3 regions of the Dermacoccus sp. BD5 genome follow, and region 2 is predicted to be linked to each of the others. Evidence: predicted binding sites of a transcription regulator. Region 2 holds the regulator's gene; each other region holds the start of a gene.
What was found. Region 2 encodes LexA, which represses DNA repair genes until DNA is damaged. Its sites were predicted from a motif close to TCGAACANNTGTTCGA; they were not measured.
Positions count from the first base shown of each region.

Region 1: a site for LexA is predicted at 6,856-6,871, ahead of ruvC (crossover junction endodeoxyribonuclease RuvC). Genes of this name have one in related genera too.
Region 3: a site for LexA is predicted at 3,491-3,506, ahead of NQ706_RS03680 (HNH endonuclease signature motif containing protein). Genes of this name have one in related genera too.

Region 1 covers NZ_JANJER010000017.1:24,327-34,717, forward strand. The annotation lists gene NQ706_RS11795 (bifunctional (p)ppGpp synthetase/guanosine-3',5'-bis(diphosphate) 3'-pyrophosphohydrolase) at 1-541, opposite strand, end outside; gene NQ706_RS11800 (adenine phosphoribosyltransferase) at 566-1,096, opposite strand; gene secF (protein translocase subunit SecF) at 1,107-2,234, opposite strand; gene secD (protein translocase subunit SecD) at 2,234-4,075, opposite strand; gene yajC (preprotein translocase subunit YajC) at 4,072-4,377, opposite strand; gene ruvB (Holliday junction branch migration DNA helicase RuvB) at 4,462-5,556, opposite strand; gene ruvA (Holliday junction branch migration protein RuvA) at 5,553-6,158, opposite strand; gene ruvC (crossover junction endodeoxyribonuclease RuvC) at 6,155-6,814, opposite strand; gene NQ706_RS11835 (YebC/PmpR family DNA-binding transcriptional regulator) at 6,947-7,720, opposite strand; gene pdxT (pyridoxal 5'-phosphate synthase glutaminase subunit PdxT) at 7,857-8,474, opposite strand; gene NQ706_RS11845 (potassium transporter Kup) at 8,550-10,391, shown strand, end outside.
Region 2 covers NZ_JANJER010000001.1:187,477-197,867, forward strand. The annotation lists gene NQ706_RS00795 (AAA family ATPase) at 1-1,532, opposite strand, end outside; gene serA (phosphoglycerate dehydrogenase) at 1,825-3,021, opposite strand; gene NQ706_RS00805 (vitamin B12-dependent ribonucleotide reductase) at 3,185-6,112, opposite strand; gene nrdR (transcriptional regulator NrdR) at 6,193-6,651, opposite strand; gene NQ706_RS00815 (LysM peptidoglycan-binding domain-containing protein) at 6,968-7,396, opposite strand; gene lexA (transcriptional repressor LexA) at 7,734-8,450, shown strand; gene NQ706_RS00825 (Sir2 family NAD-dependent protein deacetylase) at 8,541-9,374, opposite strand; gene NQ706_RS00830 (LysR family transcriptional regulator) at 9,445-10,377, shown strand; gene NQ706_RS00835 (ComEC/Rec2 family competence protein) at 10,368-10,391, opposite strand, start outside.
Region 3 covers NZ_JANJER010000003.1:82,968-93,358, forward strand. The annotation lists gene NQ706_RS03665 (glycoside hydrolase family 15 protein) at 1-175, shown strand, start outside; gene NQ706_RS03670 (MBL fold metallo-hydrolase) at 353-1,036, shown strand; gene NQ706_RS03675 (DUF3817 domain-containing protein) at 1,500-1,817, opposite strand; gene NQ706_RS03680 (HNH endonuclease signature motif containing protein) at 1,876-3,480, opposite strand; gene NQ706_RS03685 (NUDIX hydrolase) at 3,696-4,106, shown strand; gene NQ706_RS03690 (hypothetical protein) at 4,176-4,397, shown strand; gene uvrB (excinuclease ABC subunit UvrB) at 4,446-6,551, opposite strand; gene coaE (dephospho-CoA kinase) at 6,600-7,187, opposite strand; gene coaE (dephospho-CoA kinase) at 7,198-9,561, opposite strand; gene NQ706_RS03710 (aminotransferase class I/II-fold pyridoxal phosphate-dependent enzyme) at 9,688-10,391, opposite strand, start outside.

The sequences.
Region 1 (10,391 bases), on a different contig from region 2:
GGGCGGACTCGGCGGAGACGTACCGCCACGTGCGCGCGTTGTGCAGGCGGTCGGCGAGCTTGATGACGAGCACGCGGATGTCCTGCGCCATCGCGACGACCATCTTGCGCACCGTCTCAGCCTGCGCGGCGTCGCCGTATGTCACCTTGTCGAGCTTCGTCACACCGTCGACGAGACGCGCGATCTCGGGCCCGAAGTCGTCGGTGAGCTGCTCCAGCGAGTAGTCGGTGTCCTCGACCGTGTCGTGCAGGAGGGCCGCGGCGAGCGTCGGCGGCGTCATGCCGAGCTCGGCGAGGATGGTCGCGACGGCGAGCGGGTGGGTGATGTACGGGTCGCCGCTCTTGCGCACCTGATGACGGTGGCAGCGCTCCGCCACCTCGTAGGCGCGCTCGATCAGCGCGGTGTCGGCCTTCGGGTGCGTCTCACGCACCGTGCGCAGCAGCGGGTCGAGCACGCGGTTCAAGCCCGGACGCGGGCCCCCGAAGCGGACGAGACGGGCGCGCACGCGCGAGGTCGCGTTGGAACCGGACTGCTCAGCCATGCGCCGATCGTAGTGCCCCCGGCGTCAGTTGACGACGAGGCCAGTGTGGAGCTCCCACCGATCAAGCCGTTCGCGGCCGGGCAGGAAGGCCAGTTCGACGAGCACGTCGAGGCACGCCACACGCCCGCCGACCTTCTCGATCAGCTCGCAGGCAGCCACGGCCGTGCCCCCGGTTGCGAGCACGTCGTCGACGACGAGGACGTTCGCACCGGGCGTCACCGCGTCCGTCTGCACCTCGATCGTCGCCGAGCCGTACTCGAGGTCGTAGGAGGCGGAGACGACGTCACCGGGCAGCTTGCCCTTCTTGCGGATCGGCACGAAACCGACGCCCATGCGCTGCGCCAGCGGCGCGCCGATGATGAACCCGCGCGCCTCGACGCCCGCGACGACGTCGACGCCGTCATGACGCTCGGCCAGCAGGTCGAGCACCTGCCCGAACGCCGCCGGGTCGGCGAACAGGGGCGTCAGATCCTTGAAGACGACACCGGGGCTCGGGAAGTCGGCGATGTCACGCGTGTGGCGGGCGACGACGTCGGCGATGCGCTGCTCGATCATCGCGGCGGCCTCAGTCGTCACGCTTGGCAGCGGGGTGGATGCCGCGCGTGCGCGCCGTCTGCGACGCGCCACCGCCCTGGGAAGGGGCCGGCGCCGTCACGACGCCCGAGGCGGACGCCGCGGTGGCGTGCTCGTCGTCGGTCGTGGCACGCGACTGGTAGCTCCCGGCTCGACGCGCGAGCTCCTGGACGCCCTTCTCGCGGCGGCGCAGGTCCGTCAGGGCCGGCGTCGCGATGAAGATCGACGAGAAGGTGCCCACGGCGATACCGATGAACAGGGCGACGGCGATGTCGAGCAGCGTGCTCGGGCCGATGAACAGCGCGCCGACGACGAGGATGGCCGAGATCGGCAGCAACGCCACGACGGAGGTGTTGATCGAGCGCACGAGCGTCTGGTTGACCGCGTAGTTCGCGGCCTGGTCGAAGCTGCGGCGGCCGGTCGCGAACGCCTCGCTCGTGTTCTCGCGCACCTTGTCGAACACGACGACGGTGTCGTAGATCGAGTAGCCGAGGATCGTGAGGAAGCCGATCATCGTCGCCGGCGTCACCTCGAGCCCGGTGAGGGCGTAGATGCCGACCGTGAAGAACAGGTCGTGCAGCAGGGCGATGAGCGCGGCGGCGGCCATCGTCCAGGTGCGGAAGTACAACGCGAGCAGGACGGAGACGAACGCGAGGAAGACGAACAGCGCGACGATCGCCTTGTGCGTCACCGTCTCACCCCACGAGGGGCCGATGAACGAGGACGTGACGTTGCTCGGCGACACGCCGAACTCCTTCGCGAGGGACGTCTTGACGGCGTCCGTCGCGTCGGCGGTGCCGTTGCCGAGCTTCTCGCTCTGCACGCGGATCGTGTCGGAGCCGAGCTTCGTCACGACGATGTCGGCGTTCGAGCCGGTCGCCGACTGGACGGCCTTCTCGGCGCGCGTGTCGTAGTCGTGCGTGCTCGAGACGCCGGGCACGCGCAGTTCCGAGCCACCGGTGAACTCGAGGCCGAAGTTGAGCCCTCGACCGAACAGACCGACGGCGGCGAGCGCGAGCAGCAGCGCCGTCAGGGCGTACCAGCGCTTGCGCTTGCCGATGAAGTCGATCTGACGACGACCGGTGAACAGGTCGTTGCCGAATGTTGCGAGGCTGGCCATCAGGCTGTCTCCTCCTGTGCAGCGGCGCGGCGGCGATCGGCGATCGTCACGCGACCGCGGCCCGCGTACGCGGCCTGACGGGCGCCCAGACGCGCGGGGTCGAGACCGGAGGCGGGGTGGCCGCCACCGAAGAACTTCGTGCGGGCGAGCAGGGCCAGCACCGGGTGGGTGAAGAACATGACGACGACGATGTCGATGATCGTCGTGAGGCCGAGGGTGAACGCGAACGCCTTGACGGTGCTCTCCGACAGCACGTACAGCACGGCGGCGGCGAGGAAGTTCACCGCGTCCGAGATGATGATGGTGCGCTTCGCGCGCGTCCATCCCGTCTCGACGGCGGCCCGCAATGGCCGTCCGGCGCGCACTTCGTCTCTGACGCGTTCGAAGTACACGATGAACGAGTCGGCCGTGATGCCGATGGCGACGATGAGGCCGGTGACACCCGCCATCGACAGGCGGAAGTTGTTGAGCGAGCCGAGCAGCGTGACGGCGAGGTACGTCATCGCCGCGGCGACGAGCAGGCTCGCGACGGTGACGAGGCCGAGCGCGCGGTACTGGATGAGCGAGTACAGCACGACGAGGCCGAAGCCGATGGCGCCCGCGATGAGGCCCTTCGTCAGCTGGTCGGAGCCGAGCTGGGGGCTGACCTGGTCGGAGGTGAGTTCCTTGAAGGACATCGGCAGCGCACCGAACTTCAGCGAGTCTGCGAGCAGCTTGCCGCTCGACTCGGTGAAGCCACCGGTGATCTTCGCCTGGCCGTCCGTCAGCGGGGCCTGCACGGTCGGCGCCGAGATCGACTGACCGTCGACGACGATGGCGAAGCGGTTGCGGGGCTGCTCGAGCGGGGCGACGCGACGCGTCACGTTCGCCAGGGCCGTCTTGCCCGAGCCGTTGAGCGACAGGTTGACCGCGACCTCGCCGGTCTGGTTGCCCTGCTGGTTCGTGTCGAGGCCGCTGCTCGCGTCCGTCAGCTGCGAACCCTTGATCTCGACCGGGCCGAGGAGCAGCTTCTCGTTGCCCTCCTTCGCGCACATGACGGTCGGCTTGTTGTCAGGGGCGGCCGCGGCCACCTCCTGGTAGGCCGGGGTGCAGGCGTAGAGCTGCAGCAGCTGGTTGTACGTCGTCGACGGGGTCGCGATACCGGCCTTGACCCAGACCGAGTCGACCTTCTCGTTTCCCCACGCCGGGTCGCTCGCGTTGGCCGGGCCGGCGGTCTTGAATGCGGCCGGCAGTCGGTCCTTCGAACTGGACGACGGTGACGACGAGGCCGAGCTCGACGCAGAACCAGAAGCGGAGGCCGATGAAGACGGTGACGCGGACGCCGAGCCGGAGGCGCCGTTCGAGGGGTTGACGACCTCGGGCAGGCGATACGGCGAGGTACCCGTGGTGCTGCCCTGCGCGGCGGCGATGACTGCGCGGAAGTTGAGCTGCGAGCTGCGCGAGAGCGAGTCGAGCACCTGCTGGCTGGGGTTTCCGGGGATGGAGACGACGATGTCCTTCTCCCCCAGCGTCGTCACCTCCGCCTCGGACGTGCCGGTGGCGTCGACGCGGTTGCGGATGATGTCGACGGCCTGCTTGACCTGGCTCGAGTTGACGCTCTTGCCGCCTGTGACGACCGGTTCGAGGACGACGGTGCGCCCACCTTCGAGGTCGAGCCCCAGCTTCGGTGTCCAATGTCCCGTCGCAGCGATGCCACCGACGAGGACGAGGAACAGGGCGAGAAGCACGGCCAAGCCACGCTTGGGGTTGGTGTGCTTCGGCTTCTTGCGCGCCGCGGGGCGGTTCGAATCGACCGTATAACGGTTTTCGTCGGCGCGCTCGGCGCCTGCGGGCGTGCTCATCGACCCTTCTCCATCTCGTCGGGGGCTGCGGGCAGCAGAGCCCGACGATCGAACCTCACCACGGTGCCGGGGGCGATCTCGAGGTGTCCACAGACGTCGTCGAGTTCGCGCAGCGTGCCGAACAGCCCACTCGTCGTGCGCACCTCGTCACCGACGCGAAGCGCGGCCTGCGCGCGCATCGTCGCCTGGGAGCGCCGACGCTGCGTGAAGAACATCAGCGCGAGCAGGAGGAAGGGCAGCAGTACGAGCAGGATCGGGAAGCCCGAGCTTCCCGCCTGCGACTCGGCGACCAGGTACGGCATGTGGGTCCTCACGTCAGATCTCGAAGCGCCTCGCGCGCTCTCACCGGTGCGCGGTGCGCGGACTCGAGCGGTGGCCGCACCACCCTACCCGGTGAAACGTCCGCCCCCGTCGTCGGTGTCGCGCTGAAATGTCTCGGTGAAGTGCCCGTCCGGCGGGCGCAGCCCGAGGTGCGTCCACGCCCGCGGTGACGCGGCGCGCCCACGCGGCGTGCGGATCATGTAGCCCTCGCGCACGAGATACGGCTCGGCCACCGTCTCGACCGTGTCGGGTTCTTCACCGACGGCGACGGCCAACGTGGACAGCCCGACCGGCCCACCCCCGAAGCGTCGGCACAGGGCTTCGAGCACCGCGCGGTCGAGGCGATCGAGGCCGTCGTCGTCGACGTCGAACAGCTCGAGCGCGGCACGCGCGGACGTCAGGTCGACGACGTGGCGCCCGTGCACCTGCGCGTAGTCACGCACGCGGCGCAGCAGCCGGTTGGCGATGCGCGGCGTGCCGCGGGAGCGGCCGGCGATCTCGGTGATGCCCTCACGCGTCGCTGGTACGCCGAGCAGGTCGGCGTTGCGGGCGAGGATGTCGGCGAGGTCGGCCGCGTCGTAGTAGTCGAGATGGCCGGTGAAGCCGAAGCGGTCGCGCAGTGGCGCCGGCAGCAGACCGGCGCGCGTCGTCGCACCGACGACGGTGAAGCGCGGCAGTTCGAGGGGGATCGCGGTGGCCCCTGGGCCCTTGCCGACGATGACGTCGACCCGGAAGTCCTCCATCGCGAGGTAGAGCATCTCCTCCGCGGGGCGGGCCATGCGGTGGATCTCGTCGAGGAAGAGCACCTCCCCCTCGTTGAGCGAGCTCAGGATGGCGGCCAGGTCACCGGCGTGCTGGATGGCAGGGCCGCTCGTGATGCGGATGGGCGCCTCGAGCTCACTCGCGACGATCATCGCGAGCGACGTCTTGCCCAGGCCGGGCGGGCCGGAGAACAGGATGTGGTCGGGCGGCGTCGCTCGGCGCCGGGCCGCCTCGATGACGAGGCTCAACTGCTCGCGCACGCGTGGCTGCCCGGGGAAATCGGCCAGCTTCTTCGGTCGCAGGGCCGCTTCGAGCTGCTGCTCGTCCTCGGTGCCGTTGGGGTCGACGAGGCGCGGCGAGACGTCGGCGCTGTGGTCCTCGAAGTGGGACGGGCTCATCGGCCCAGCTCGCGCAGCGCCAGCCGGAGCAGCGTGGGCGTGTTCGCGCCCTCGGCCTCAGGACGGGCAGCCACCTTGGCGACGGCGTCCTCGGCCTGTTTCGCGCTCCAGCCGAGCCCGATGAGCGCCTCGGCGACCTGGTCGTCACCCGCAGTGGCCGGGACGACGGCCTGGGGCGCCGCCTCCCCGCCGCCACCACTGACGGAGACGACCTTGTCCCGCAGTTCGAGGACGATGCGCTCGGCGCCCTTCTTGCCGATGCCGGGCACCTTCGTCAGCGCCTTGACGTCGCCGCCCGCGATCGCGGTGGCGAGCTGCTGCGGCGGGTGCACGGCGAGCATCGCGAGGGCGAGACGCGGCCCCACGCCACTGACCGTCTGGACCTGCTCGAACAGGGCCCGTTCGTCGTCGTCGGCGAAGCCGAAGAGTGTCAGCGAATCTTCACGCACGACCAGGGACGTCGCGAGGCGCGTCGACTCCCCCGGGCGTGCCGCGGCGGCGGTTGCCGGCGTCGTGTGGACGAGCAGACCCACGCCACCGACCTCGACGACGACGCTGTCGAGACGGGCGGTGAGCACCTCACCGGTGAGGCTGGCGATCATGGGCGAACTCCCCTGTTGGCGGGTCGAGTGGCAGGCGCGCTCTGGGACGCGGCGCCGAGGGCGTCACGGTATGTCTTGCTCGCCGAGCGGGAACGTCGCGCCGCGGCAGCCGCAGCCTGCCGGTACGCGACGGCGGCCGGCGCCGTCGATGCTCCGTCAGCGCTCGCACCCCGGCGTGCCAGCCCGCCACCGCGCCAGTGATGACAGATGGCGAGGGCGAGCGCGTCGGCGGCGTCGGCCGGTCTGGGAGCGACCTCGAGGCCGAGGATGCGCGTCACCATCGTCGTCACCTGCGCCTTGTCGGCGCGCCCGTTGCCCGTCACCGCCGCCTTGACCTCCGAGGGCGTGTGCAGCCCGAGCGGCAGGCCGCGTTCAGCCGCGGCGAGCATCGGGACGGCCGACGCCTGCGCAGTGCCCATGATCGTCGAGACGTCGTGGCGCGCGAACATCCGCTCGACGGCGACCGCATCGGGTTGGGTGCGCTCGAACACGGCGTCCAGTTCGACGCGCAACTCATAGAGGCGTTCGTGCAACGGCAGGTCTGCCGAGGTACGGATGACCCCCACCGTCACGATCTGCAACGTCGAGCCCTGGCCCGTCGCGACGACGCCCACGCCGCAGCGCGTCAGACCGGGGTCGACAGCGAGCACCCGCACGTCACACCTCCGGCCTCGACGGGTGCGAACGACGCACCCGATAGAACACTTGTTCGCATCCACCGTACCCGATGCACGCGACGGCCGTGCCCCGCGGGGCACGGCCGTCGATCACTCACGGAACGACCGGGATCAGTCCTCGGCGTCCAGTTCGGCGAGAACCTCATCGGAGACCTGGCCGTTGGCGAAGACGTTCTGCACGTCGTCCGAGTCCTCGAGGGCCTCGATGACGCGGAACATCTTCTTCGCGCCGTCCTTGTCGAGCGGCACCTCCATCGACGGCACGAACGACGCCTCGGCCGAGTCGTAGTCGATGCCGGCGGCCTGCAGTGCCTCACGCACGCCGACGAAGTCACCCGCCTCGGACACGATCTCGAAGGATTCGCCGAGGTCGTTGACGTCCTCCGCGCCCGCTTCGAGCACGATCTCGAGCAGCGCGTCCTCCGTCGTGTCGGGCTTGTCGCCCTGCGCCTTCGGGACGATGACGATGCCCTTGCGGTTGAACAGGTAGGCGACCGAACCGGAGTCCGCCATCGAGCCACCGTTCTTCTGCAACGCGGTGCGGACCTCAGCGACGGCGCGGTTCTTGTTGTCCGTCAGGCACTCGATGAGCAGCGCGACGCCACCGGGCGCGTAGCCCTCGTACGTGAGGGCCTGGTACTCAGCGCCACCGGCCTCGGCGCCGGAGCCGCGCTTGACGGCGCGGTCGATGTTGTCGTTGGGCACCGACGACTTCTTCGCCTTCTGGATGGCGTCGTACAGCGTCGGGTTGCCCGTCGGGTCACCGCCGCCGGAGCGGGCCGCGACCTCGATGTTCTTGATCAGCTTCGCGAACAGCTTGCCGCGCTTGGCGTCGATCGCAGCCTTCTTGTGCTTCGTCGTCGCCCACTTGGAGTGACCGCTCATGTCTGCCTCTCGGATGCTCGTGCTGCCGTGCTCGAACACGCCCGATGCGGGGCGCGGGGCGAACGCGACGGCAGATGGGCGCGCTCGCTCGGATCGCGGGCCAGTCTAGCGCCGTCGCGAGCCGCGGCCCCAGTCGTCATCCGCGAGCGTGCTCGACCATGCGCACGAACAGGGCGTGGACGCGCGCGTCGTTCGTCACCTCCGGGTGGAACGACGTGGCGAGCAGATTGCCCTGACGCACGGCGACGACGGCCTCACCGCCCGTCGGCAGCGCGACGCTGGAGAGCACCTCGACGCCAGCGCCGACCTCCTCGACCCAGGGCGCGCGGATGAACACCGCCCGCACCGGGCCGCCGTCCACGCCGTCGACGGTGACGTCCGCCTCGAACGAGGCGACCTGACGACCGAACGCGTTGCGCCGCACCGTGACGTCGAGCCCGCCGAGCGTCTGCTGACCCGCCGCCCCGTCGAGGATCCGATCGGCGAGCAGGATCATGCCGGCGCACGAGCCGTAGGCCGGCATCCCCGCGGCGATGCGTTCGCGCAGCGGTTCGAGGAGGTCTCCCTGAGCGATGAGGCGCATCATGACCGTCGACTCCCCGCCGGGGATGACGAGTGCGTCGACGTTCGCAAGATCCGCGGCACGACGAACGCGCACGGCATGCGCGCCGACGTCCTCCAGCATGCGGACGTGCTCGACGACGTCGCCCTGCACCGCGAGCACCCCGATGACGATCCGTGGCGTTGATTCCATGCCCGCGACCCTATGACACAGGCGTATCTGCTACCCGTGTGGCGCGCGCAGGGGCGGTGGCCCCATACTTTCCGGGTGAGTACTGAAGCGAGCGTGACGAGCGAGGGCGCGTCCACCCCCGAGTCGGCCCCCGGCGGCCATGCGAAGAAGGGCATGGCCGCGCTCATGCTCGGCGCCCTGGGCGTCGTCTTCGGTGATATCGGCACCAGCCCGCTGTACTCGGTGCAGAGCGTCTTCAACGTCGACCACAACGCCGTCGTCGCCAACGAGAGCGACATCTACGGCGTCATCTCCTGGATGTTCTGGGCACTCACCATCATCGTGACCATCAAGTACGTCCTGTTCGTCCTGCGCGCCGACAACGACGGCGAGGGCGGCATCATGGCGCTCGCCGCGCTCGTGCGCCAGGGCGTGCCCAAGGGCGGCAAACGCTGGGGCATCGTCATGATCCTCGGTGTCATCGGCGCGTCCCTGTTCTTCGGCGACAGCGTCATCACGCCCGCTATCTCCGTCATGTCGGCCATCGAAGGTCTCGAGACGGTGCATGAAGGGCTCACCGAGTACGTCGTCCCCATCGGCGCGATCGTCATCACAGCGCTGTTCTTCATCCAGCAGAAGGGCACGGACGCCGTCGGCAAGTTCTTCGGCCCCGTCATGATCGTCTGGTTCGTCACCCTCGCCGCGCTCGGCGTCAACCAGATCGTCCGCGACCCGGAGATCTTCCGAGCACTGCTGCCGACGTACGCGGGCAGCTTCGTCATCGGCCACCCCTTCATCGCGTTCGTCGCGGCCGGCTCGATCGTCCTGTGCGTGACGGGCGCCGAGGCACTGTACGCCGACATGGGCCACTTCGGTCGCGCGCCGATCACGCGCGCCTGGTTCGTGCTCGTCTTCCCCGCCCTCATCCTCAACTACATGGGGCAGGGCTCGCTCATCCTCAGCGACCCGAAGAACATCTCCAACCCGTTCTTCTTGCTCGCCCCCGAATGGGCCAAGCTCCCCCTCGTCATCCTCGCGACCGCGGCCACCGTCATCGCCTCGCAGGCCGTCATCTCCGGCGCGTTCTCCGTCGCCCGCCAAGCGGAGCGCTCCGGCTACCTGCCCCGCATGACGGTGCGTCACACCGGCGAGGAGGAAGAGGGCCAGATCTACATCCCCGGCGTCAACTGGGTGCTGTTCATCGGCGTCATAACGCTGCTGCTGGCGTTCCGCAGCTCCGAGAAACTCGCCGTCGCCTACGGCCTCGCCGTGACGGGCACGTTCCTCATGACGACGACACTGTTCCTCGTCTACGCGCAGAGCACGCTCAAGTGGCCCAAGTGGCGCCTCGTCGTCCTCGGCTTCTTCCTCTACCTGTTCGAGGGGATCTTCTTCACCGCCAACGTCGCGAAACTGTTCCACGGCGGCTGGCTGCCCGTCGTCATCGCCTGCGGCATCGGCCTGTCGATGCTGACGTGGCAGAAGGGCCGCGACATCGTCGCGCGCCGCCGCCACGACATCGAAGGCCCCCTCGACGACTTCGTGCGCTCCGCCCGCTGCGGTGAGCTGCGCGAGGTCCCCGGCACCGCAGTGTTCCTCCACCCCGACCGGACGACGACGCCGCTCGCCATGCGTGAGAACGCCAACTTCAACCACGTCATCCACGAGAACGTCTTCATCGTGACGACGAAGAGCGCCAACGTGCCGCACATCGCACTCGAGGAGACCGTCGTGCTCGACCACCTCGGCAACGACTACGACCGCATCACCCACCTGACGCTGCGCTACGGCTTCCAGGACGACCAGGACGTGCCCGCCGCCCTGCGCATCGCCGCCGACCAAGGCGTCGACATCGACCCCGACACCGCCTACTACTTCGTCTCCGAGATCGGCCTCATCGACGCAGGCCGCCCCGGCATGTCGAAGCTCCGCAAACTG
Region 2 (10,391 bases):
AGGCGCGCGTCGAGGACACTGTGCGTGCCCGTCGACCCGTAGGCGCCACCGGCGATGATGCGCTTGAACGTCGCGAGGTCGAACGCGGCGAGCGCCTCCGCTTCGAGCGAGGCCGCGAAGGTGCGGCGCTGCTCGACGTGCCACTGATCGCGCTCCGCCGGGTACGGACGGTCGGCCAGGAAGGCGCGCAGCGCGATGGCGAGCTCCTCGTCGATGCCCTCGACGGGCGCATCGGAGCCGCGCATCGTGTCGACCAGCGGCAGCACGCGGCGCACGGTGTCCTCGACGTCCGCGGCGAAGCTGCGCCGCCCCACCCCGTCGGGGTGCGGGAACCAGCGGCCGACGAACACCTCGCCACCCTCGTACGACGCCCCCGTCGGCGTCAGGCGGTCCGGCGCGCCGGCCGGGCCGAGATGGATGAACTCCAGACCGGCAGGCAGGTTTTGCTCGAGCCCCGAGCCGAGCTCCTCGTGACGTTCGGCGCCCGCCGCGGGATCCCAGCCCGACATCAGCCCGACGGCGATGCCGGAGCTCGTCATCCACACGCGCAGGGCGGGCGCTCCCCCGCTGCTCGCGGGCAGCAGCCACGTCGAGTGCGAATCGCTGCGGTAGGCCGCCCGCGAGGACGCCTCCGTCCGGGTCTGCAGGCTCGTCTCGGCGAGCTTGACGCCGGTGGCGCGCTCGAGCTGCTCGTGCAGGCTGCGCGCGACGAGCGCGGCATGACCGCGCAACTGCAGCGCCAGGGACGCGGCGCGGGCCTCGGACTCGCCGTCCGGATAGCCGACTCCCTGCTCGAAAGTACGGTGTAGTTGCGTCGACTCGGTCGCCAGCGCAGGCAGCGCCGCGCCGAAGCCGACGAACGACGGCTTCTCGCCCAGCGCCGTGACGACGCGCTGCGCCCGGTAGGCGCCGGCGGGGCTGAACGCACGGCACAGCGTCACGAAGTCGACGTAGCGCTCGGCGTGCGTGAGGTGGCGCCCCATCCACCCCAGGGTCGCGAACGCATCCGCCCCACCCGGCCACAGCACCGGCCAGTCCCCCTGGCCGGAGGTGGCCCACACGAGCGACAGGAACGTCGGCACGCGCGCGAGATCAGGCCCACCGGATCCGATGACGTCCTCGAGACGCGCGATCGACGTGCCCGCCTCGTCGAGCGAGGTCGGGGTGACGAGCACCTTCGCCAGCACGTCCTCGAGCTCGCCGAGGCGGTCCTCGCGGTGCGCTACGACGCGCGGCAACCAGTGCCGCGCGAGCGCGCCCGCCCCGACATATGGGCCCGGCCGCGCGCCCCACTGAGCGAGGGCCTCGGCGAAGCGCTCGATGTCGGGGCGACGGATCATCGCCTCGACGTCAGCCCTCAGTTCGACGTCGCGGGCGTGCGCGAGCGCGTCGAGCTGCTGCCACGACGCGACGAACGCGGGATCGGCCTCGACGTGCTCGGCCATGAGGTCGTACGTGCTCCGCCACCGACCCAGATCGGTCTCGCGCTGGCCATCCGCAGCCTCGTCGGACCACGTCATGGGGGCTTGCATCACACCGTCACTCTCGGCACGGCGAACCCTCAGCGAGGGCCGCCGTCACCTGCGTCGAAGGGGGGCATTCGGCGACGCGGAGCCTGCGGCTGCGGCGTCGTCGGTTCTGCCGGTCAGTCTAGCCTGCGACTCACCCTTCGGACGGTGTGCGTCCGGTGGCTCGAGAGAGGACGTCCGAAGGCGCCGACGACCACGCGATGGCGCGGGTACGCGCTTCGCGGGGGCGGTTCGGGGGCCGCTGACGTTGCACCCGCACACCGTCGCGGGAGCGGTCGCGGCAGGTCGGTGCGGCTCAGCGCACGACGCGCAGCCTGATCGTCTCCGGCATCGCGCGCAGCTGGTCGAGGACGGCGTCGGGCAGCTGGGAGAGGACGTCGGTGACGACGTAGCCGGTGTCCGCGGCGGTGTCGAGCATCTGACCCTCGATGTTGACACCGTGCTCGGCGAGGATGCCGTTCATGCGCGCCAGCGCACCCGGCACGTTCTTGTGGAAATGCACGATGCGGTGCTGACCCGGGCGCTCGGCCAGGTTGAGCGACGGGAGGTTGACGTTGAGCGTCGTCGAACCACGCTGGACGTAGTCGCGCAGCTTCGCGGCGACGAACCGTCCGATGTCCTCCTGCGCCTCCTCCGTCGAGCCGCCGATGTGCGGCGTCAGCACGACGTTGGGGATGCCCTGCAACGGTGAGTCGAACGGATCGCCCTTCTTCTTGGGCTCGGTCGGGAACACGTCGACCGCCGCACCGGCGATGTGACCGGATTCGAGATGCGTCTTGAGCGCGTCGTAGTCGACGACGAAACCGCGCGAGAGGTTGAGGAACAACGAGCGCGGGCGCATCGCGGCGAACTGCTCGGTGCCGAAGAAACCGGCGTTGCCGGAGCGTCCGTCGACGTGCAGCGTGATGACCTCGGCGATCGACAGCAGCTCCTCGAGCGACGAGCAGCGTGTCGCGTTGCCGAGGGCGAGCTTGTCGTCGGTGTCGTAGAAGTAGACCTGCAGGCCGAGCATCTCCCCGACGACCGACAGCTGCGAGCCGATGTTGCCGTACCCGACGATGCCGAGCTTGCGGCCGCGGATCTCGTGGCTGCCCTTCGCGTCCTTGTGCCACACCCCGTCGTGCAGCGCGCGGTCCTTCTCGCTGAGGCGGCGCGCCATCATGATGATCTCGGCGATGGCGAGTTCAACGACCGAGCGCGTGTTGGAGAACGGTGCGTTGAACACGACGATGCCCCGCCCCGCGGCGTGCGCGAGGTCGATCTGGTTCGTGCCGATGCAGAAGGCCCCGATCGCCTGCAGGTCGGGCGCGTTGTCGAGCACGCGCGCGCTCACCTCGGTCTTGGAGCGGATGCCGAGCAGGTCGACGCCCTGCAGCGCCTCGATCAGCTCGTCCTCGTCCATCGCGCCGACGCGCATGTCGACCTCGAAGCCGGCCTCGCGCAGCAGCGCCTCCCCCAGGGGGTGCACGTTCTCGAGCAGCAGTGCCTTCACGGCCGGTTCCTTTCGCTGGCGGTGACGACGACCTGACGCGTCGCTCACATCATGAGACTTCATCGAGGCGATCGCAGGACGATCCATCTCAGTGGACAAGACGGCAGGCGCCGTCGATGACTCTCGTCACCGGCGACGCCTGCCTTCATGCCTCAGCGAAGCGTCAGCTGCAGCCGGAGGTGCTTCCGCAGCCCTCGCACACGTAGCAGCTACCGGCCGGACGCATCTTCGTCCCGCACGTCATGCACATCGGCGCATCCGCGGCGTGACCCTGGAACTTCTCGAGCAGCTCGGTGGAGCTGTGGATCTCGTTGCTCACCTCACGGGCCGAGGCTGCACCCGAGCCCGAGATGACCTCGTCGGCGTGCTCCTCGTCCGACGTCTTCGGAGCTGCCGGCGCAGTGGTACTCGCGCGCTCCTGACGGGCCGGGGCGGCCGTCTGCGAGTTCGACTCCGCGTCGAAGCTCTCGTCGTCGTCCTCGCTCGGAGTGTAGGAACCCGTTTCGAGCTGACGCGCACGCTCGGCCGCGGTGTGGATGCCCATGAACGAGCGCGTGTCGAAGTCGAGGTAGTCGAGCGCCAGGCGGCGGAAGACGTAGTCCATGATCGACTGCGCCATGCGCACGTCGGCGTCGTCCGTCATGCCGGCCGGCTCGAAGCGCAGGTTCGTGAACTTCTCGACGAACGTCTCCAGCGGCACGCCGTACTGCAGGCCGATGGAGACCGCGATCGAGAACGCGTCCATGACACCGGCGAGCGTCGAACCCTGCTTGCCGAACTTGAGGAACAGCTCGCCGAGGTCACCGTTCTCGTACGTGCCGGCGGTGAGGTAGCCCTCCGCGCCGCCGACGGCGAACGACGTCGTCTGCGACGAGCGACGCTTCGGCAGACGCTTGCGGACCGGACGGTACTCGATGACCTTCTCCGCAGCCGGGGCCTCGGTGCTGGTCGCGGCGGGCTCGGACTTCTTCTCCGCCTTGCCGTCGGACAGCGGCTGGCCGACCTTGCAGTTGTCGCGGTAGACCGCGATGGCCTTGAGGCCGAGCTTCCAGCCCTCGAGGTGCACCTCGGCGATGTCGTCGACGCTCGCGGTCTCGGGCAGGTTGACCGTCTTCGAGATGGCGCCCGACAGGAACGGCTGGCAGGCGGCCATCATGCGCACGTGGCCCATCGGCGAGATGGCGCGCGCACCCATGGCGCAGTCGAAGATCTCGTAGTGTTCGGGCTTGAGACCGGGCGCGTCGATGACGTGGCCCTTCTCGGCGATGTGCTCGACGATCGCCTCGATCTGCTCGTCCTGGTAGCCCAGCTTCTTCAACGCACGCGGGATCGTCTGGTTGACGATCTGCATCGAACCGCCACCGACGAGCTTCTTGAACTTGACGAGCGAGAAGTCGGGCTCGATACCCGTCGTGTCGCAGTCCATCATGAAGCCGATCGTGCCGGTCGGGGCGAGGACGGAGGCCTGCGCGTTACGGAAGCCGTTCTTCTCGCCGAGCGTGACGACGTCGGCCCAGGCCTTCGTGGCGAGGGCGTGGATGTCGCTCGCCATCGCACCCATGTCCTTGTGCGACGACAGCTCGTCGTTGGCCGCGCGGTGCTTGCGCATGACGCGGTTGTGCGCCTGGCTGTTCTGGGCGTAGCCGGCGTAGGGGCCGACGACGGCCGCCATCTCCGCGGAGCGCTTGTAGGCGGCACCCGTGAGCAGCGAGGTGATCGAGGCCGCCAGGGCGCGGCCACCGTCGGAGTCGTAACCGTGGCCCGTCGCCATGAGCAGTGCACCGAGGTTGGCGTACCCGATGCCGAGCTGGCGGTAGTCGACGGTCGTCTTGCCGATCGACTCGGTCGGGAAGTCGGCGAAGCAGATCGAGATGTCCATGGCCGTGATGACGAGTTCGACGACCTTGGCGAACGTCGCCGCGTCGAACGTGTCGTCTTCCTTGAGGAACTTCAGCAGGTTGAGCGAGGCGAGGTTGCAGCTCGAGTTGTCGAGCGACATGTACTCCGAGCACGGGTTCGACGCCGTGATGCGGCCCGTCTCGGGGTTCGTGTGCCACGCGTTGATCGTGTCGTCGTACTGCACGCCCGGGTCGGCGCACTCCCACGCGGCCTTGTTGATCTTGTCGAACAGCTCACGCGCATCGACGGTCTCGATGACCTCACCGGTGTCGCGGGCGCGCAGACCGAAGCTGCCGCCGTCGACGACCGCCTGCATGAATTCGTCGTTCACACGAACCGAGTTGTTGGCGTTCTGGTACTGCACGGAGACGATGTCGCGGCCGCCAAGGTCCATGTCGAACCCGGCGTCACGCAGCGCGCGGATCTTGTCCTCCTCGCGCGCCTTCGTCTCGATGAACTCCTCGATGTCGGGGTGGTCGACGTCGAGGACGACCATCTTGGCCGCGCGACGCGTCGCGCCACCGGACTTGATCGTGCCGGCCGAGGCGTCGGCGCCGCGCATGAAGGAGACCGGGCCGGATGCGGTGCCGCCCGAGGAGAGCAGCTCCTTGGAGGAGCGGATGCGGGAGAGGTTGAGACCGGCGCCCGAGCCGCCCTTGAAGATGAAGCCCTCCTCCTTGTACCAGTTGAGGATCGAATCCATCGAGTCCTCGACCGACAGGATGAAGCACGCGCTGACCTGCTGCGGGCTCGCGGTACCGACGTTGAACCAGACGGGCGAGTTGAACGAGAACACCTGGTGCAGCAGGGCGTAGGTGAGCTCGTGCTCGAAGATCTGCGCGTCCTCGTCGGTAGCGAAGTAGCCGTTGTCGCGCCCGGCCTTGGCATAGGTCAGCACGACGCGGTCGATGAGCTGCTTGAGGGAGCTTTCACGCGCGTCCGTGCCGACGGCGCCACGGAAGTACTTGGTCGTGACGATCGTGGAGGCGTTGAGCGACCAGAAGTCGGGGAACTCGACACCCGACTGCTCGAAGATCGTCTCGCCCGTCTTCCAGTTCTGCTGGAGGACGTCCCGCTTCTCCCAGGTGACCTCGTCGTAGGGGTGCACGCCGGGCGTGGTGAAAATGCGTTCGATCGTGACGCCGCCGGTGCGGCGTCCCGTCTTGGCGCGGGCCTTCGTCGTCTCGGTCATGACCGTGAGCCTCCTGGCAGGTGGGGTGAGCTGGTACGTGAGGGTGATCTGGGGGGCGCGCCCTCGGCAGGCGCGCGGGGTCAGGACGCCGAGGTGGCGTACTGACGCAACTCGCTGACCGCCGTCTCGAAGTCCTCGAGCGATTCGAAGGCCTGGTAGACGGAGGCGAAGCGCAGATAGGCGACGTGGTCGAGTTCGCGCAGGGGCCCGAGGATCTCGATGCCCACGTCATGGGCGTCGATCTCGGCGGCGCCCTTCGAGCGGATGGACTCCTCCACCTGCTGGGCGAGAACGGCCAACTGGTCGTCGGTGACCGGGCGGCCCTGGCACGCCTTGCGAACCCCGGACATCACCTTGTCGCGCGAGAACGGCTCGCTGACCCCGGAACGCTTGACGACCGTGAGACTCGCGGTCTCCATCGTCGAGAACCGCTTGCCGCAGTTCGGGCACTGACGGCGCCGCTTGATGCAGGTGCCGTCCTCGCTCGAGCGCGAATCGACGACTCGGGAGTCGGTGTTGCGGCAGAACGGACAGTGCACGTCAAACCTTCCGACGGGGCTGGGAACACTCGGGACGACGGCGCTCCACCCCGGGATTCCGGCCTCAGAGCGCAGATGCACATCAGCGAAGGAGAATCAACATCTAGGGGGAAGCGGGGGCCAAGGCCCCACATGTAGAGATATTAGGCCCCTGAGACCCGACGCGCAACAGCACCGAGGCCGCGTCTAATCGCCCTGCGCAACCTCGCGACGACCCCCGCCACTCGTGCGCCGCGGAATCCTGCGCCAGCCGGGGGGGGGGGGGCGACTCACGCCCCCTCGAACCCTCGAAGCCGACGATGGCGATCGTCACACTTCACGGTGCGGGGATGATCACCTTCTGGCCGGCCTGCACCTGCGACGAGCCGAGGTTGCTCTCGTGCTCGATCGCGACGACCGCCTGGTCGTTGCGCACGCCCGGCATCTCACGCGCTGCGATCTGCGAAAGCGTCTCCCCCGCGCGAACGGTGACCTCGTGGCGCTGCGTACCGTCGACACCGCTCGCCATCGCCCGGCCCGCGAGGATGGCACCCGCCACGACGACGAGAGCCACGCACACGGCCGTGAAGCGACGACGGGCGAAACGAACGCTCTGAGAGTTCGTGACGACCTGCACCGCGCCACCCGTGGGCACGAGGTGGAGGTGCGAGCGGGATGCCGCAGCGTCGACCCGCGCCACGCGGCGCACGTCGACACCCGAACCCAGCACGGGCTCACGTCGAACTGCAGTACTCGAAGCAACCATCGAAACCACTCCTTCTCTCGGGACACCTCCGAGGCGCCGCCACACCGTCACCGGTGTGGCTTCCTCACGCGACCCGGTCAGCCCGGAGGGACCGATCGAACACGCGTGCGATAGAACAACTGTACGACACCCGAACGTGCTTTCGAACGGCGCGCACGGATTTCTTCGTACACATTTTTGAAAACTGTGTGCGACACCGCGTACTGTGGGTGATGTCAGATACACAAGCACCGCGCACCGACAACCCCGTCATGGCGGGCATTTCCGTCCCGCCGGAGGGTGCACGTGTCGCCACCGCGACCACCGACGTGCGACGAGGAACAGGAGGGGTCACACCATGGGTGACGTTCATTCGATGCAGGAGCGCACGCCGGGCAAGCTGACGCCACGCCAGCACAAGGTGCTCACCGTGATCCGACGTTCCGTCGACGAGCGCGGCTACCCCCCGAGCCTGCGTGAGATCGGCGAGGCCGTCGGTCTGACGAGCCCGAGTTCGGTGGCCCATCAGCTCGCCGCGCTTGAGCGCAAGGGATACCTGCGCCGCGACCCGAACCGCCCGCGCGCCATGGAGGTCGTCTCCCCCGACTCGGGTGCGGCGACCCGCGGCTACCGCGGCAACGCCGTGTCTGCGCTATCCGAGTCGCAGCACGACGAGACGGGCTCGGGCGACGAGCGACCCACGCCGTCATACGTGCCGGTCGTCGGCCGCATCGCGGCCGGTGGCCCGATCCTCGCCGAGCAGGCCGTCGAGGACGTTTTCCCGCTACCGCGTCAGATCGTCGGTGACGGCGAGCTGTTCCTGCTGCGCGTCGTCGGCGACTCGATGATCGATGCGGCCATCTGCGAGGGCGACTGGGTCGTCGTGCGACGCCAGGCCGACGCCGCCAATGGGGAGATCGTCGCGGCACTGCTCGACTCGGAGGCCACGGTCAAGACGTTGCGCCGCAGCGAGGGCAAGACGTGGCTCATGCCCGCGAACGAGGCCTACTCCCCGATCGACGGCGACCACGCGAGCATCATGGGCAAGGTCACGGCCGTCCTGCGCAGCATCTGAGGCGCTGGCCGCGCCGCGCGGGTCGCTCCAGCGTGTGGTTTCAGCTCGACTCTCAGCCCCTTCTGCGCCCCGACGTTCGACGCCGAGACGTCAGGACGGCGCCAGGTCGAGCCTCAGCGCGTCGCACACGGCGGTGAGGGTCGGGCCGAGGGGTTCGCGCACGACGAGGTCGACCCGCTCCTCGCCACGCATCGCGCCGAGCCCGACGAGGGCGACCGGCTTCTGCTGCTTGAGGGCGGCGAGCACGAACCGGTAACCTGACATCACCTTGAGCGAACTGCCGAGCACGAGCACGCCCCGGCAGCGTTCCACTGCCCGCATCTGCGCCTCCACGACCTCAGGAGCGACGGACTCACCGAACATGACGACGTCCGGCTTGACCGTCGTGGCCGTGCAGCGCAGGCACGCGGGCACGATGACACCGCGCTCCAGCTCGGCCGCGACGTCCGCGTCGCCGTCGGCGAGCAGGCGCGCCTGCGTCGGCAGCTGGGGGTTGAGTTCGCGCAGGCGTACCTGGAAGCCACGGCGCCCTTCCCGCGTCCCGCACGCGACGCAGACGACGTGCTCGAGCGACCCATGCAGCTCGGTGACGTCGCGGGCACCGGCACGCGCATGAAGGCCGTCGACGTTCTGCGTCACGAGGTGATCGACGAGGCCGCCACCCTGCAGTCGCGCCAGCGCGACGTGCCCGACGTTGGGTTCCGCCGCGTCGAAGATCTCCCAGCCGACGGCACTGCGCGCCCAGTACCGTTGACGCGCCTCGTGGGTGGCGAGGAACTGTTGGTATGTCATGGGAACCGTGCGGCGCGTGCCGTCGGGGCGCCGGTAGTCCGGGATGCCGGATTCGGTCGAGATGCCGGCGCCGGTGAGGACGAAGAGCCCTCCCGCGCGCACGAAATCGGTCAGTTCCGCGACGCCGCTCATCATCCTGCCCCTCCCATAGGTCTGCGTTCGATTGTCTCAACAATGGATAAGAGCACGTTATTCTTGGTGCATGATCGATGCAGCCGGGCTCCGCGTCATGAAGGCGATCAGCGACGAGGGCAGCTTCACCGCCGCCGCTGCCGCTCTCGGCTATTCTCAGCCGGCCGTGTCGCAGATGGTGCGCCGTCTCGAGGAGAAGACCGGGACGGCTCTCGTCGAGCGCCTCGGCCGCTCGGTCCGGCTGACGGAGGCCGGGCAGGTGCTGGCGCGTACGGCGACGCCCGTCCTCAGTGCCCTCGAGGCCGCCGAGGGTGAGGTCGCCGCCATCGCGGGGCTGCGCGCCGGGCGGGTGCGCCTCATGGCGTTCCCGTCGGCATCGTCAACGCTCGTCCCGCGCGCCCTCGCACTCGTCAAGGAGCGGTTCCCAGACGTCAAGGTCAGCTTCGCCGAGGCCGAACCCCCGGAATCCCTGGCGAGCCTGCGTGCCGGCGACTGCGACGTCGCCGTGGCGTTCACGTACGACGACGCGGACCCGCTCCCCGCAGGCGAGGACCTGGACCCGTTCCTCACCCGCGGGCTCCTGCACGACGACGTGCGTCTCGCCGTCCCGCGCGATCACCCCCTCGCCGCAGCCGAGGGCGTCCGCATGGAGGAGCTCAGCGACGCCTCATGGATCGCGGGGTGCCCCCGCTGCCGTGGCCACCTCGTCAGCCTCGCCCAGGGCGCCGGTTACGCGCCCGACGTCGCGTTCGAGACGGAGGACTATGTCACCGTTCTCGGCCTCGTCGCGGAGGGCCTCGGCGTCGCGCTCATCCCCGAGCTGATCCTGCGCTCCACGTCGCATCCGGACGTCGTGACGTTGCCGCTGCTGCCGTCGAGCCGGCGCTGCGTGTTCGCCGTGACGACACCCGACCTGCAGCGGGTCCCCGCCGTCACCGCCACCCTTGAAGCCCTCGCCGACGCGGCAGCACGGGTGCCCAGCGCGCAGCACGCTCATCGCTGAGCCTGCAGGCTGAT
Region 3 (10,391 bases), on a different contig from region 2:
GTTCGACCGGTTGTGCGACCTGCCGAACGACATCGGACTCCTCGCCGAGGAGTACGACCCCGAGGAGATGACCCAGGTCGGCAACTACCCGCAGGCCTTCAGTCACCTCACTCTCATCGGCGCCGGCTACGACCTGCATGAGGCGCAGGTCGCTGCGCGCGGGGCGAACGTCTGACGCGGTGGGAGCGGGGTTTCCTGCCCCGGCGGCCCAAAGCGACGACACTGATGACGCGGCATTCACTGCTCGCTCGCGCTGCCACGGGACCGGGCCGCCCCTGCGCGCGGCGTGGCCCGGGCCACCCGGCGCCGATACCTGTGGCGCCGGCGGCTGGGTGGGTGAGATTCTAGAGGCATGAGTTCTTACCTCTCCGATGTGAAACCGGGCGACGCGCCGTCGCGACTCGACCTGCCGGGGCTGACGATGTGGAAGCTGTCGGTTTCCGACATGCACAACAACGTGTATCTGCTGCGTGATGCGACGCCCGAGACGGGTGGTGCAGCGGTGCTCATCGACGCTGCGGCAGATGCCGGAGCCATCACTGCGATGCTCGACGAGGCGCGCGTCGATCGTCTCGATGCCGTCGTGACGACCCACAAGCACTGGGATCATCACCGCGCCCTGCCCGAGCTCGCCGAGCGTGCTGACGCGACGCTCGCCGGTCTCGAGGACGGACCGCACCTCCCGGTCGCGCCCGCGCGGACGCTGAGTGACGGTGACACGATTCAGTTCGGCGCGCAGACGCTCGTCGCGCACCACGTGCCAGGCCACACCCCCGGCAGCGTCGTCTTGTCGTGGACGCCACCCGCCGGCAGCGACGCTCTGCCTCAGCTGTGGACGGGCGACACGCTGTTTCCTGGCGGCGTCGGCGCGACGACGCATTCCGATGAGCAGTCGTTCGACGAGCTGTTCACCATGGTTCGCGATCGCATCTTCGGGCGTTTCGACGATGCCGACGTTCACCCGGGCCACGGCGACGACACGCGTCTGTCTGTCGAACGCCCGCACCTCGACGAGTGGCGCGAACGCGGTTGGTGAGCTGAGCGCCCGACATCATCGTCGCCCTTGACTGCATGGTCCCCTGACTGCACGATGCGGTCGTTGCGTGACCACCGCACCTGGATGCGTGGCGTGGGCAGGCCTGGCGACCTGGGCGCCCGACATCATCGCCGCCCTTGCCTGCACGACGCGGTCTTTGCGTGAATGACCGCACCTGGATGCGTGGCGCGGGCAGGCCTGGCGACTTGAGCGCCGACCACGACGCGGGTCTGCGGCGCGCCGCGGTGACCAACCGGATGGTCATGCCTCGACCAGGTGCGCGAACACCTCTGGTGCCTTGAGCGCCGGCGATGTCTCGTATCGCAGCCGCGGCTGAGTGACGCGCAGGCAGGGGCCGGCGTCGTCGGTGCGTCTCGTCGACTGGCGTGTCATGACGAACGAGCGGCGGGGCTGCGAACCCTCGCGGTTCGCGGCCCCGCCGGTCGCACGTGCAGGGGGATCGTCAGCCGGCGAGGGGCTTCTGACGCGGTTCGTCGCCGAGTTCGCCACGCGCTTCGGCGCGCTTCTCGAACCAGATCGTCGCGAACGGGATCACGGCGCAGAGCAGGCCGATGCCGATCGTCTTGTTCGGCCAGCTCTTCTCCTGCCACAGCTTGAGCGCGCACAGGACGTACCCGATGAACATGACGCCGTGGATGGGCCCGGCGATCTGCACTCCGACCTCAGTGGTCTTGAGCACCCACTTGAAGAACATGCCGATGAGAAGCAGACCCCAGGAAACAGCTTCGGCGAACGCGAAGATCTTGAAGATTCGAGACATGCGGCGATTCTACTGAGACGGCCTGAGTGCCGGCCGATGGAGCGTGCCTGCCAACAGCTCAGCTCGCGGGAGCGAGCGTGGTCGCGACCGTCTCCCCGCTCGGGAGAGTCGTCCAGCGGCGGCCGGTCGGTGACTCCCACGTGCAAACTCCGTCTGGCGTCATGGTCACGGCATAGCCGCCGAAGGTCTTGGCGCGGTGATGGTGGCGGCACAGGGCCTGCAGGTTGCCGACGCTCGTCGGCCCACCGTCGGCGTGCGGGACGACGTGGTCGAGGTCGCAGTTCGTCGAGACCCGGGTGCAGTGCGGGAAGCGGCAGTGCACGTCACGCTCACGGACAAGCCGCGCCACTCGCGCGCCGGGACGATACGTCGTCGAGCAACTCGCGAGCGTCGTCCACGCACCGTCAACGAGGTCGATCGTGAACGTGGTGTCGACGAGCGCCGCGACGCGCCGAACGGCTGCCGCGTCGACGTGGCCCAGGCCGGGGATGTGGGCCGCGCCCAATGTGTCCAGGGGTCGCGTGATGACGCCGATCGGCCCGGCCTCAGCGTGCTGACGGGGCCGACCAAGACCGTCCTCATCAAGACCGCCCTCGTCGAGACCGCAGTTGGGGACGGAGGCGAGCGACGCAGGGGGCTCCAGCGTTCCGAACCGCCGGTCGGAAGGCGCTGGTGGGCTCGCGTGGACGGGCACCTTGAGGTGCATGACGGTGTTGACCGTTGAGTTCGCGAAGACAAGGTCGAGCAGTGCGTCGACGCGAACGGCGCCGAGGGGTTCGGTGCCACTCCCTGCCACACTGACGTGGCTCGCGGCGCGCCACCGCGCGAGTTCGTCACGTGGATCTGGCGCATGGTCGTTGAGCGTCTGAGCGTGCGCTTCGATCGCGGCGCGGAGACGGGCAGCGTCCTCGGTGGCCATGATCAGACGCACCTCGGTGAGGGTGTCGCAATCGAGGTGGGGCGTGAACCATAGCCCGTGCTCACGACGGGGGTCGAGGGTGTCGGCCTCGGTCTGCGCCAGCCGCCTGTCGTGCAGCAGTTTGCGCGCCCGGGAGCGGGCACCGTCGACGCTGAGGTGGTGTGCTCCCCCGCTCACGAGATCCGTGAGCACCTCTGCAGCCAACTCGTCGTCGAGGTGCGCCATCTCACGCGCCAGCGTGGCGGCCACCATGGTGCGGCAGGCTCCCCGCAGCGTCAGTTCGTGCAGAGCGGGCGCGCGGTCGCGGAGCATGCGTCCGTCGACAGCGAGGCGCGACGCGGTGGCGCTCGAACACCCGAGGGCGTTCCCGAGATCATCCCCCGCGAATTCGCCTGCGGTCGGAGGGCGTTCGCAGAGCCCATAGTTCTCCTCGTCGAGGTGAGCACGCTGGGCGACCGTGTCTTCGTGTTCGACGGCGACGGCGTGAAGCACCGCGTCGGCGGCCCTCGTCACCTCCTGCGCAGCAACGGCGATGTCTTCCAGTTGTGCTTGGAGCGTGAACGTGCGCGTGTGGCGCTCATCGAAGGTTCGCGGCAACGCGTCGCCCGAGCAGGGCGCCAATGTCTCCGGGTCGGCCAGCGCCTGCTCTGCGATCGCGCGCGTCAGCAGAACCCATGCGCCCACCAGCTCGGTGGACGGCATGGCGGCGACCGTCTCGGCCGTCACTGCCAGCGTTTGATCCATGCCACTAGTTTAGTACACATGTTCGAATCTTGGTAGGGTCAAAGGGATAGTGAGTGAACCCACTGGCCGGCCCTTCCTCCGCGCCAGGGCTGCATCACGAATCACAAGAGCACCCGCCGCGTGCAACCCTGCGATCAGGCGGCGCTGGTTTGCACCCGCTTGGTCTACCGCCTGACGGCAGACGAGGTACAGGCGACTGGTGGTTGACTCATCCCATGGCCTCAGCGACGCTGCCCACGCACATTGCCGTCGTGGCACTCGTTCGGGACGCGAGGGTGCTACTCGCTCACCGCCACCCGAACCGGATGAATTATCCGGACCTGTGGGACCTGCCCGGGGGACACGTCGAACCCGGCGAGTCCGCCGAGTGCGCTGCCCGTCGCGAGTGCGTCGAAGAGCTCGGAGTGACGGTGATCGATGCAGAGCGATTTCCGATGGCCTGCAAGGATCCAGCCCTGTTGAAGCATGCGTTCTTCGCGACGCGCTGGGTAGGGAACCCCCGCAACATCGCGCCCGACGAGCACGACGACATCGGCTGGTTCGCCGAGAGCGAACTGCCCCGGTTGGCCATGGCCGATCCTGCGGGGTGTCAGGACCTCGTCAGGCTCATGCGGGCGATCAAATGACATCAGCCCCGGCGTGGCGTGACCGTATTTCGCTTGCCGGTCGGCTGCCTCGCCCATAGCGTGTCGAGCATGCCCCAACCTGCTGGCTTCGCCTTTCTCGAACGTGATGGCGTCGTTGTCATCACTCATCACGGACGCACAGCGACGACTCTTAGGGGCGCGCGTGCTGCGGACTTCTTGGAAGACGTCGAGGACGGTGACGCTCAGGAGATCATGGCGCGCCTCACCGGCAACTATCGCCGCGGCAATGAGCGTCAGGCCCGCAACCATCCTCGCAACAAGGGGCGATGACCACGCGGCGCCGAGATCCCACCCGGCGCCGCGGACGCCATCAGGGCGCTACTTCTGCGCCTCCGTCATCTGGCGCAGTTCTTTCTTGAGGTCACGTAATTCGTCGCGCAGACGCGCTGCGAGTTCGAACTGCAGCTCGGAGGCCGCCTCACTCATCTGGGCCTGCAACTCCTGGATGAGGCCCGCGAGGTCGGCGGCGCTGCTCGCCTCGCGCTTCGCGCCCGCGGCGACGTTCGCGTCGGCACTCGCCGCACCGCTGCCGCCGCGACCCTTACCACGCGACATCGAACGGCCGGAACCGAGCAGTGCGTCCGTGTCGGCGGACTCGCGCTGCAGCATGTCGGTGATGTCCGCGATCTTCTTGCGCAACGGCTGTGGGTCGATGCCCTTCTCCGTGTTGTACGCGATCTGCAGCTCACGGCGGCGCGACGTCTCGTCGATCGCCTCCTGCATCGACGGCGTCACCTTGTCGGCGTACATGTGCACCTGACCGGAGACGTTTCGCGCAGCGCGACCGATGGTCTGGATCAGGCTTCGTGCGGACCGCAGGAAGCCCTCCTTGTCGGCGTCGAGGATCGCGACGAGCGACACCTCCGGTAGGTCGAGACCCTCACGGAGCAGGTTGATGCCGACGAGGACGTCGAACTCACCCATGCGCAACTCGCGCAGCAACTCGACGCGGCGCAACGTGTCGACCTCCGAGTGCAGATAGCGCACCCGCACACCCTTGTCGAGCAGATAGTCGGTGAGATCCTCGGCCATCTTCTTCGTCAAGGTCGTGACGAGGACACGCTCGTTCTTGTCCGTCCGTGTGCGGATCTCGCCGAGCAGATCGTCGATCTGCCCCTTCGTCGGCTTGAGCACGATCTCGGGATCGACGAGACCCGTCGGGCGGATGACCTGCTCGACGTAGCCGTCGCTCTTGCTCATCTCGTAGTCGCCCGGCGTCGCCGAGAGGTACACCGTCTGCCCGATGCGCTCGAGGAACTCCTCCCACTTCAACGGCCGGTTGTCCATCGCGCTCGGCAGACGGAAACCATGGTCGACGAGGGTGCGCTTGCGCGACATGTCACCCTCGTACATCGCCCCGATCTGCGGGACCGTCTGGTGCGACTCGTCGATGACGAGGAGGAAATCCTCCGGAAAGTAGTCGAGCAGCGTGTTCGGCGCGGTACCGGGGCCACGACCGTCCATGTGACGGCTGTAGTTCTCGATGCCGGCGCACGACCCGACCTGCCGCATCATCTCGATGTCGTACGTCGTCCGCATCCGCAAGCGCTGCGCCTCGAGCATCTTGCCCTCGGCCTCGAACCGCTTGAGCTGATCGCCCAGCTCGACCTCGATGCCGGCGATGGCGCGCTCCATGCGCTCGGGCCCGGCGACGTAGTGCGTCGCCGGGAAGACGTACATCTCCGACTCCTCGTTGACGATCTCCCCCGTCAACGGGTGCAACGTGTAGAGCCGGTCGATCTCGTCGCCGAAGAACTCGATGCGGATCGCGAGCTCCTCGTACACGGGGATGATCTCGACCGTGTCGCCGCGCACGCGGAACGTGCCGCGCGTGAACGCGAGGTCGTTGCGCGTGTACTGCATCTCGACGAACCGGCGCAGCAACTCGTCGCGGTTGATCTCCTGGCCGACCTTGAGACGGGCCATCCGGTCGACGTACTCCTGCGGCGTGCCGAGACCGTAGATGCACGACACGGACGCGACGACGATGACGTCACGCCGCGTCAGCAGCGAGTTGGTCGCCGAGTGACGCAGCCGCTCGACCTCCTCGTTGATCGAGGAATCCTTCTCGATGTACGTGTCCGTCTGCGGCACGTACGCCTCGGGCTGGTAGTAGTCGTAGTAGCTGACGAAGTACTCGACGGCGTTGTGCGGCAACAACTCGCGGAACTCGTTGGCGAGCTGCGCCGCGAGCGTCTTGTTGGGCGCCAGCACGAGCGTCGGGCGCTGCACCTGCTCGATCAGCCACGCCGTCGTTGCCGACTTTCCGGTACCCGTCGCACCGAGCAGGACGATGTCCTGCTCCCCCGCCTTGACGCGCTTCGACAACTCGGCGATGGCCTTCGGCTGATCGCCGGCGGGCTCGAACTCGGATTCGACCTTGATGGGTGCGACAGAACGCTGCAGATCGGTGACTGGACGCATGCCGCAACCCTAGACCCGCCCACTGACAACCCCGGAATCCCGCGGTCCTCAGCCCTGCAAGTGCGTGCGCCACACGTCGTCGACGCGGCGACGCAACGTGTCCTCGTCCCCCGCGTTGTCGATCCACACATCGGCGACCGCGCGGCGCTGCTCGTCGCTGGCCTGACTGCGCATGCGTGCCTCGGCGACCTCACGCGGCATCCCGCGGTGCTCCTCGAGCCGCTGCAGACGCGTCTCGACGGGCGCATCGACGACGATGACGACGTCGTAGTCGCCCTCGCGCCCCAGCTCGACGAGCAACGGAATGTCGTGCACGAGCACCTGCCCCGGTTTCGCCGCGGCGAACAACTCGAGCGTGCGCGCCGCGATGAGCGGGTGCGTGATGGCTTCGAGGTCGCGCCGCGCGCCCTCGTCCGCGAAGACGATGGCCCCCAGCGCGCCGCGATCCAGCTCGCCCCGCGCCGTCAGGACGCCGTCACCGAAGCGGTCGGCGATCTGCGCGAGCCCCGCACTGCCGGGCGCGACGACCTCGCGCGCGACGGCGTCGGCGTCGACCACCAGCGCCCCGTGCTCGACGAGCAATCGGGCCACCGCAGACTTGCCCGAACCGATCCCACCCGTCAACCCGACCTTCATCGTCGCCTCCTCAGACGCGCGTCGCGGCACTGTTCAGCGCCGGTGCGACCTCATCGTCCCAGAACGCACCGACAGCCGCGTCGAGCTCGTCGATGCTGCCCTCGTTCGAGAGGACGACGTCGGCCGCGTCGCTGCGCTCGCGCCCCTGCGTGTCGGCGTCGATCTCGGCCCAGGCCTGCTCAAGATCCAGTCCACGCTCGGCCATGAGCCGTTCGACGCGCACCTCCGCCGGCGCCTCCACGACGACGACGTGGTCGAAGTCGCGCGGCGTCGCGGCGTCCGTCAGCAGCGCGAGGTCGAGCACGAGCACCGAGTCATCGCCCACGGCCTTGGCCCGGGCGTCGGCCTCCGCACGCACGAACGGGCCGATGACGGCATACATCCGCTCGCGCGCCGCGGGGCTGCGCGTCGTGAGGTCGTCGAGCGTGTGCCAGTCGATCGTGCCGTCGGGGTGGGCGATCGTCTCGGAGAACACCTCCCGCAACCGGTCGAGGGCTTCCTCGCCCGGCACGAGCAGTTCGCGCATCACCTCGTCGAACTCGACGACAACCGCGCCGCGGCGCTCGAACGCGTCGCCGACGACCGACTTGCCCGCGGCGACCGGCCCCGTCAGCCCGAGGGAGACGGCGGCGCGCTCCGCGGCCTGCTGCTGCGTCTGCGCCGTCGTCGGGACGTGCGTCTCGAACTCCGGCTCGGTGCCCTCCTCGAACTCGGGCAGGACGACGTAGGCGTCCTCGTCGAGCACGCCCTCGGCGGCGCGCCGCTCGTACTCCTCGGCGGGCAGCACCTGCTTCCACTGGCGGGTCCGCATCGGGCGTGCCGCTCCGGCGTCCTCACGCAGCGCCTGGAACAACAGCCAGGCCTGCAGGACCGTCAGGACCGTGATGGGGAACCCGATGACGATGATGACCTCCTGCAGCGCCGACAGCCCGTCCTCGCCCGCCGTGAGGATGATCGCAGCACAGACGGCGCCCACCGACAGCGACCAGAACACGCGCTGACGGCGCACCGACGCGTCCTCGTGGCCGTTGACCATGGCGTCCATGACGAGCGCGCCCGAGTCGATCGAGGTGATGAAGAAGATGACGATGACGGCGAGCGCCAGCGTCGCGACGGGCAGGTAGCCGGGCAGGTCGCGCAAGAACTGGAACAGCGCCGCCTGCGGGTTGTTCTCGTCGACGATGGTGTGCGCGAGCGAACCGCCCTGTCCCGCAGCCTTCGCGCTCGCTCGATCGCTCGTGATCGACGTGAGGCCGTACACGCCGATCCACACGATGACGAAGGCGCTGGGCAGCCCGATCGATGCCGTCACGAACGCGCGGATGGTGCGTCCGCGCGAGATCTTGGCGACGAACATCCCGACGAATGGCGCCCACGTCACCGTCCACGCCCAGTAGAAGACCGTCCACTGACCCGACCACGCGCCGTGGTGCATCGTGTCGTTGAACGTCGACAGCATCGGCAGCTGCGACAGGTAGCGACCGGCCGACTCGACGATGCCGCGCGCCACGTCGGAGGCCGACATCGCCGTCATCGCCACGAAGAGGAGCAGCGCGATCGCCATGAGGATGTTGGCGTAGGACAGGTTCTTGACGCCCTTGTCCATGCCGGCGAGCACGGACGTCAGCGCAGCCGCCGTGATGACGGCGAGGATCGCGGCCTGCACCCACCCGGCGATCGGCACGCCGAAGACATCGTTCATGCCCGAGTTGATCTGCAGCGCACCGAGACCCGTCGAGACGGCGAGACCGAAGACGGTGGAGACGACGGCGATGATGTCGATGGCCTGGCCGATGGGGCCGTGGATGCGGTCGCCGAGCAGCGGATGGAACGCAGACGACACGCGCGGCGGCAGGTTCCGCTTGTACGTGAAGTACCCGAAGCACAGGCCGGGCACGACGAGGATGGCCCACATGTGGATGCCGAAGTGGAAGTTCGCGATCGACAGCGCGTCCCACGCCGCTTCGTCCGAGTAGGGCGCCGCGCCGAGCGGCGGGCGCGCGTAGTGGTTAATCGGCTCGGCGATGCCCCAGAACATCAACGTCGCGCCGACGCCGGCCGCGAACATCATCGCGAACCACGACAGCCCCGAATAGGCGGGCTCGGCGTCGTCAGGGCCGAGCTTGACGCGCCCGTAACGGCTTGCGGCGAGCCCCAGCGAGAAGACGACGAGAAGGGTCGCGGCCGCCGTGTAGAACCAGCCGAGGTCGAAACGCAACCAGTGCGCCGCCGCACCGAAGACGGAACGCACCGGGTCGGGGAAGAGTGCCATGGACGCGGTGAACAGGACGATCAGCGCAGCGGAGCCGAAGAAGATCCGCGGTGACGTACGTAGGCCGAGACGGTCGTGCAGACGGGTGGTGAAGGAGCTCATCAACGCTTCGGGGTCGGTGGGGCCCGAGCCCGCGGACGATCGCCACGAGCCGGGTCGTGCCCTCGTGGCACGACGGCCAACCCTACGTGGTGCCCGCGGCTCGCGCCGAGCGCCCCCAGGCCGCCGTCAGTCGCCGAAGATGCTCATGCGCTCCAGGCGGTCGAAGGCCTCGTCGATCTGCTCCTCGCCGACGGTGACAGCGAGACGCAGGAACCCTTCGCCCGACGCGCCGAACGCGGTGCCGGGGATCGTCAGGATGTGGGCTTCCTCGACGATGCGCGCGGCGCACTCGAGCGACGTCAGACCGGTCTCGCGGATGTCGACCCACAGGTAGATCGTGCCCTGCGGCTCGAAGGCGTCCATGTGCGGCAGCCGCTGCACACGCTCATAAGCGCGCTGCAGGCGGCCGCGGTAGAGCTCCTTGACGGGCGGACGCAGCTCGGCGCGTCGTTCGAGAGCGTTGAGGGCCGCGCGCTGCGAGATCGAGGGCGCGGTGAAGACGTTGTTCTCGTTGACGTCACGCGCCGTCGAGACGAAGTCGGCCGGGGCGAGGATCCACCCGATGCGCCACCCAGTCATGAGGTAGTCCTTGCTGAACGACCCGATCGTCACGGTGCGCTCCGCCATGCCGGGCAGCGACGCGAACGGCACGAACGGCTCGCGGTAGGTGAACAACGTGTAGATGTCGTCGGCGACAACGACGAGGTCGTGCTCCGTTGCGACCCGCGCGACGCCCTCGAGCGCTTCGCGGCTCCACTGCACACCCGTCGGGTTGCACGGCGTGTTGACGATGACGCCGCGCGTGCGCGGCGTGATGGCGGCCTCGAGGT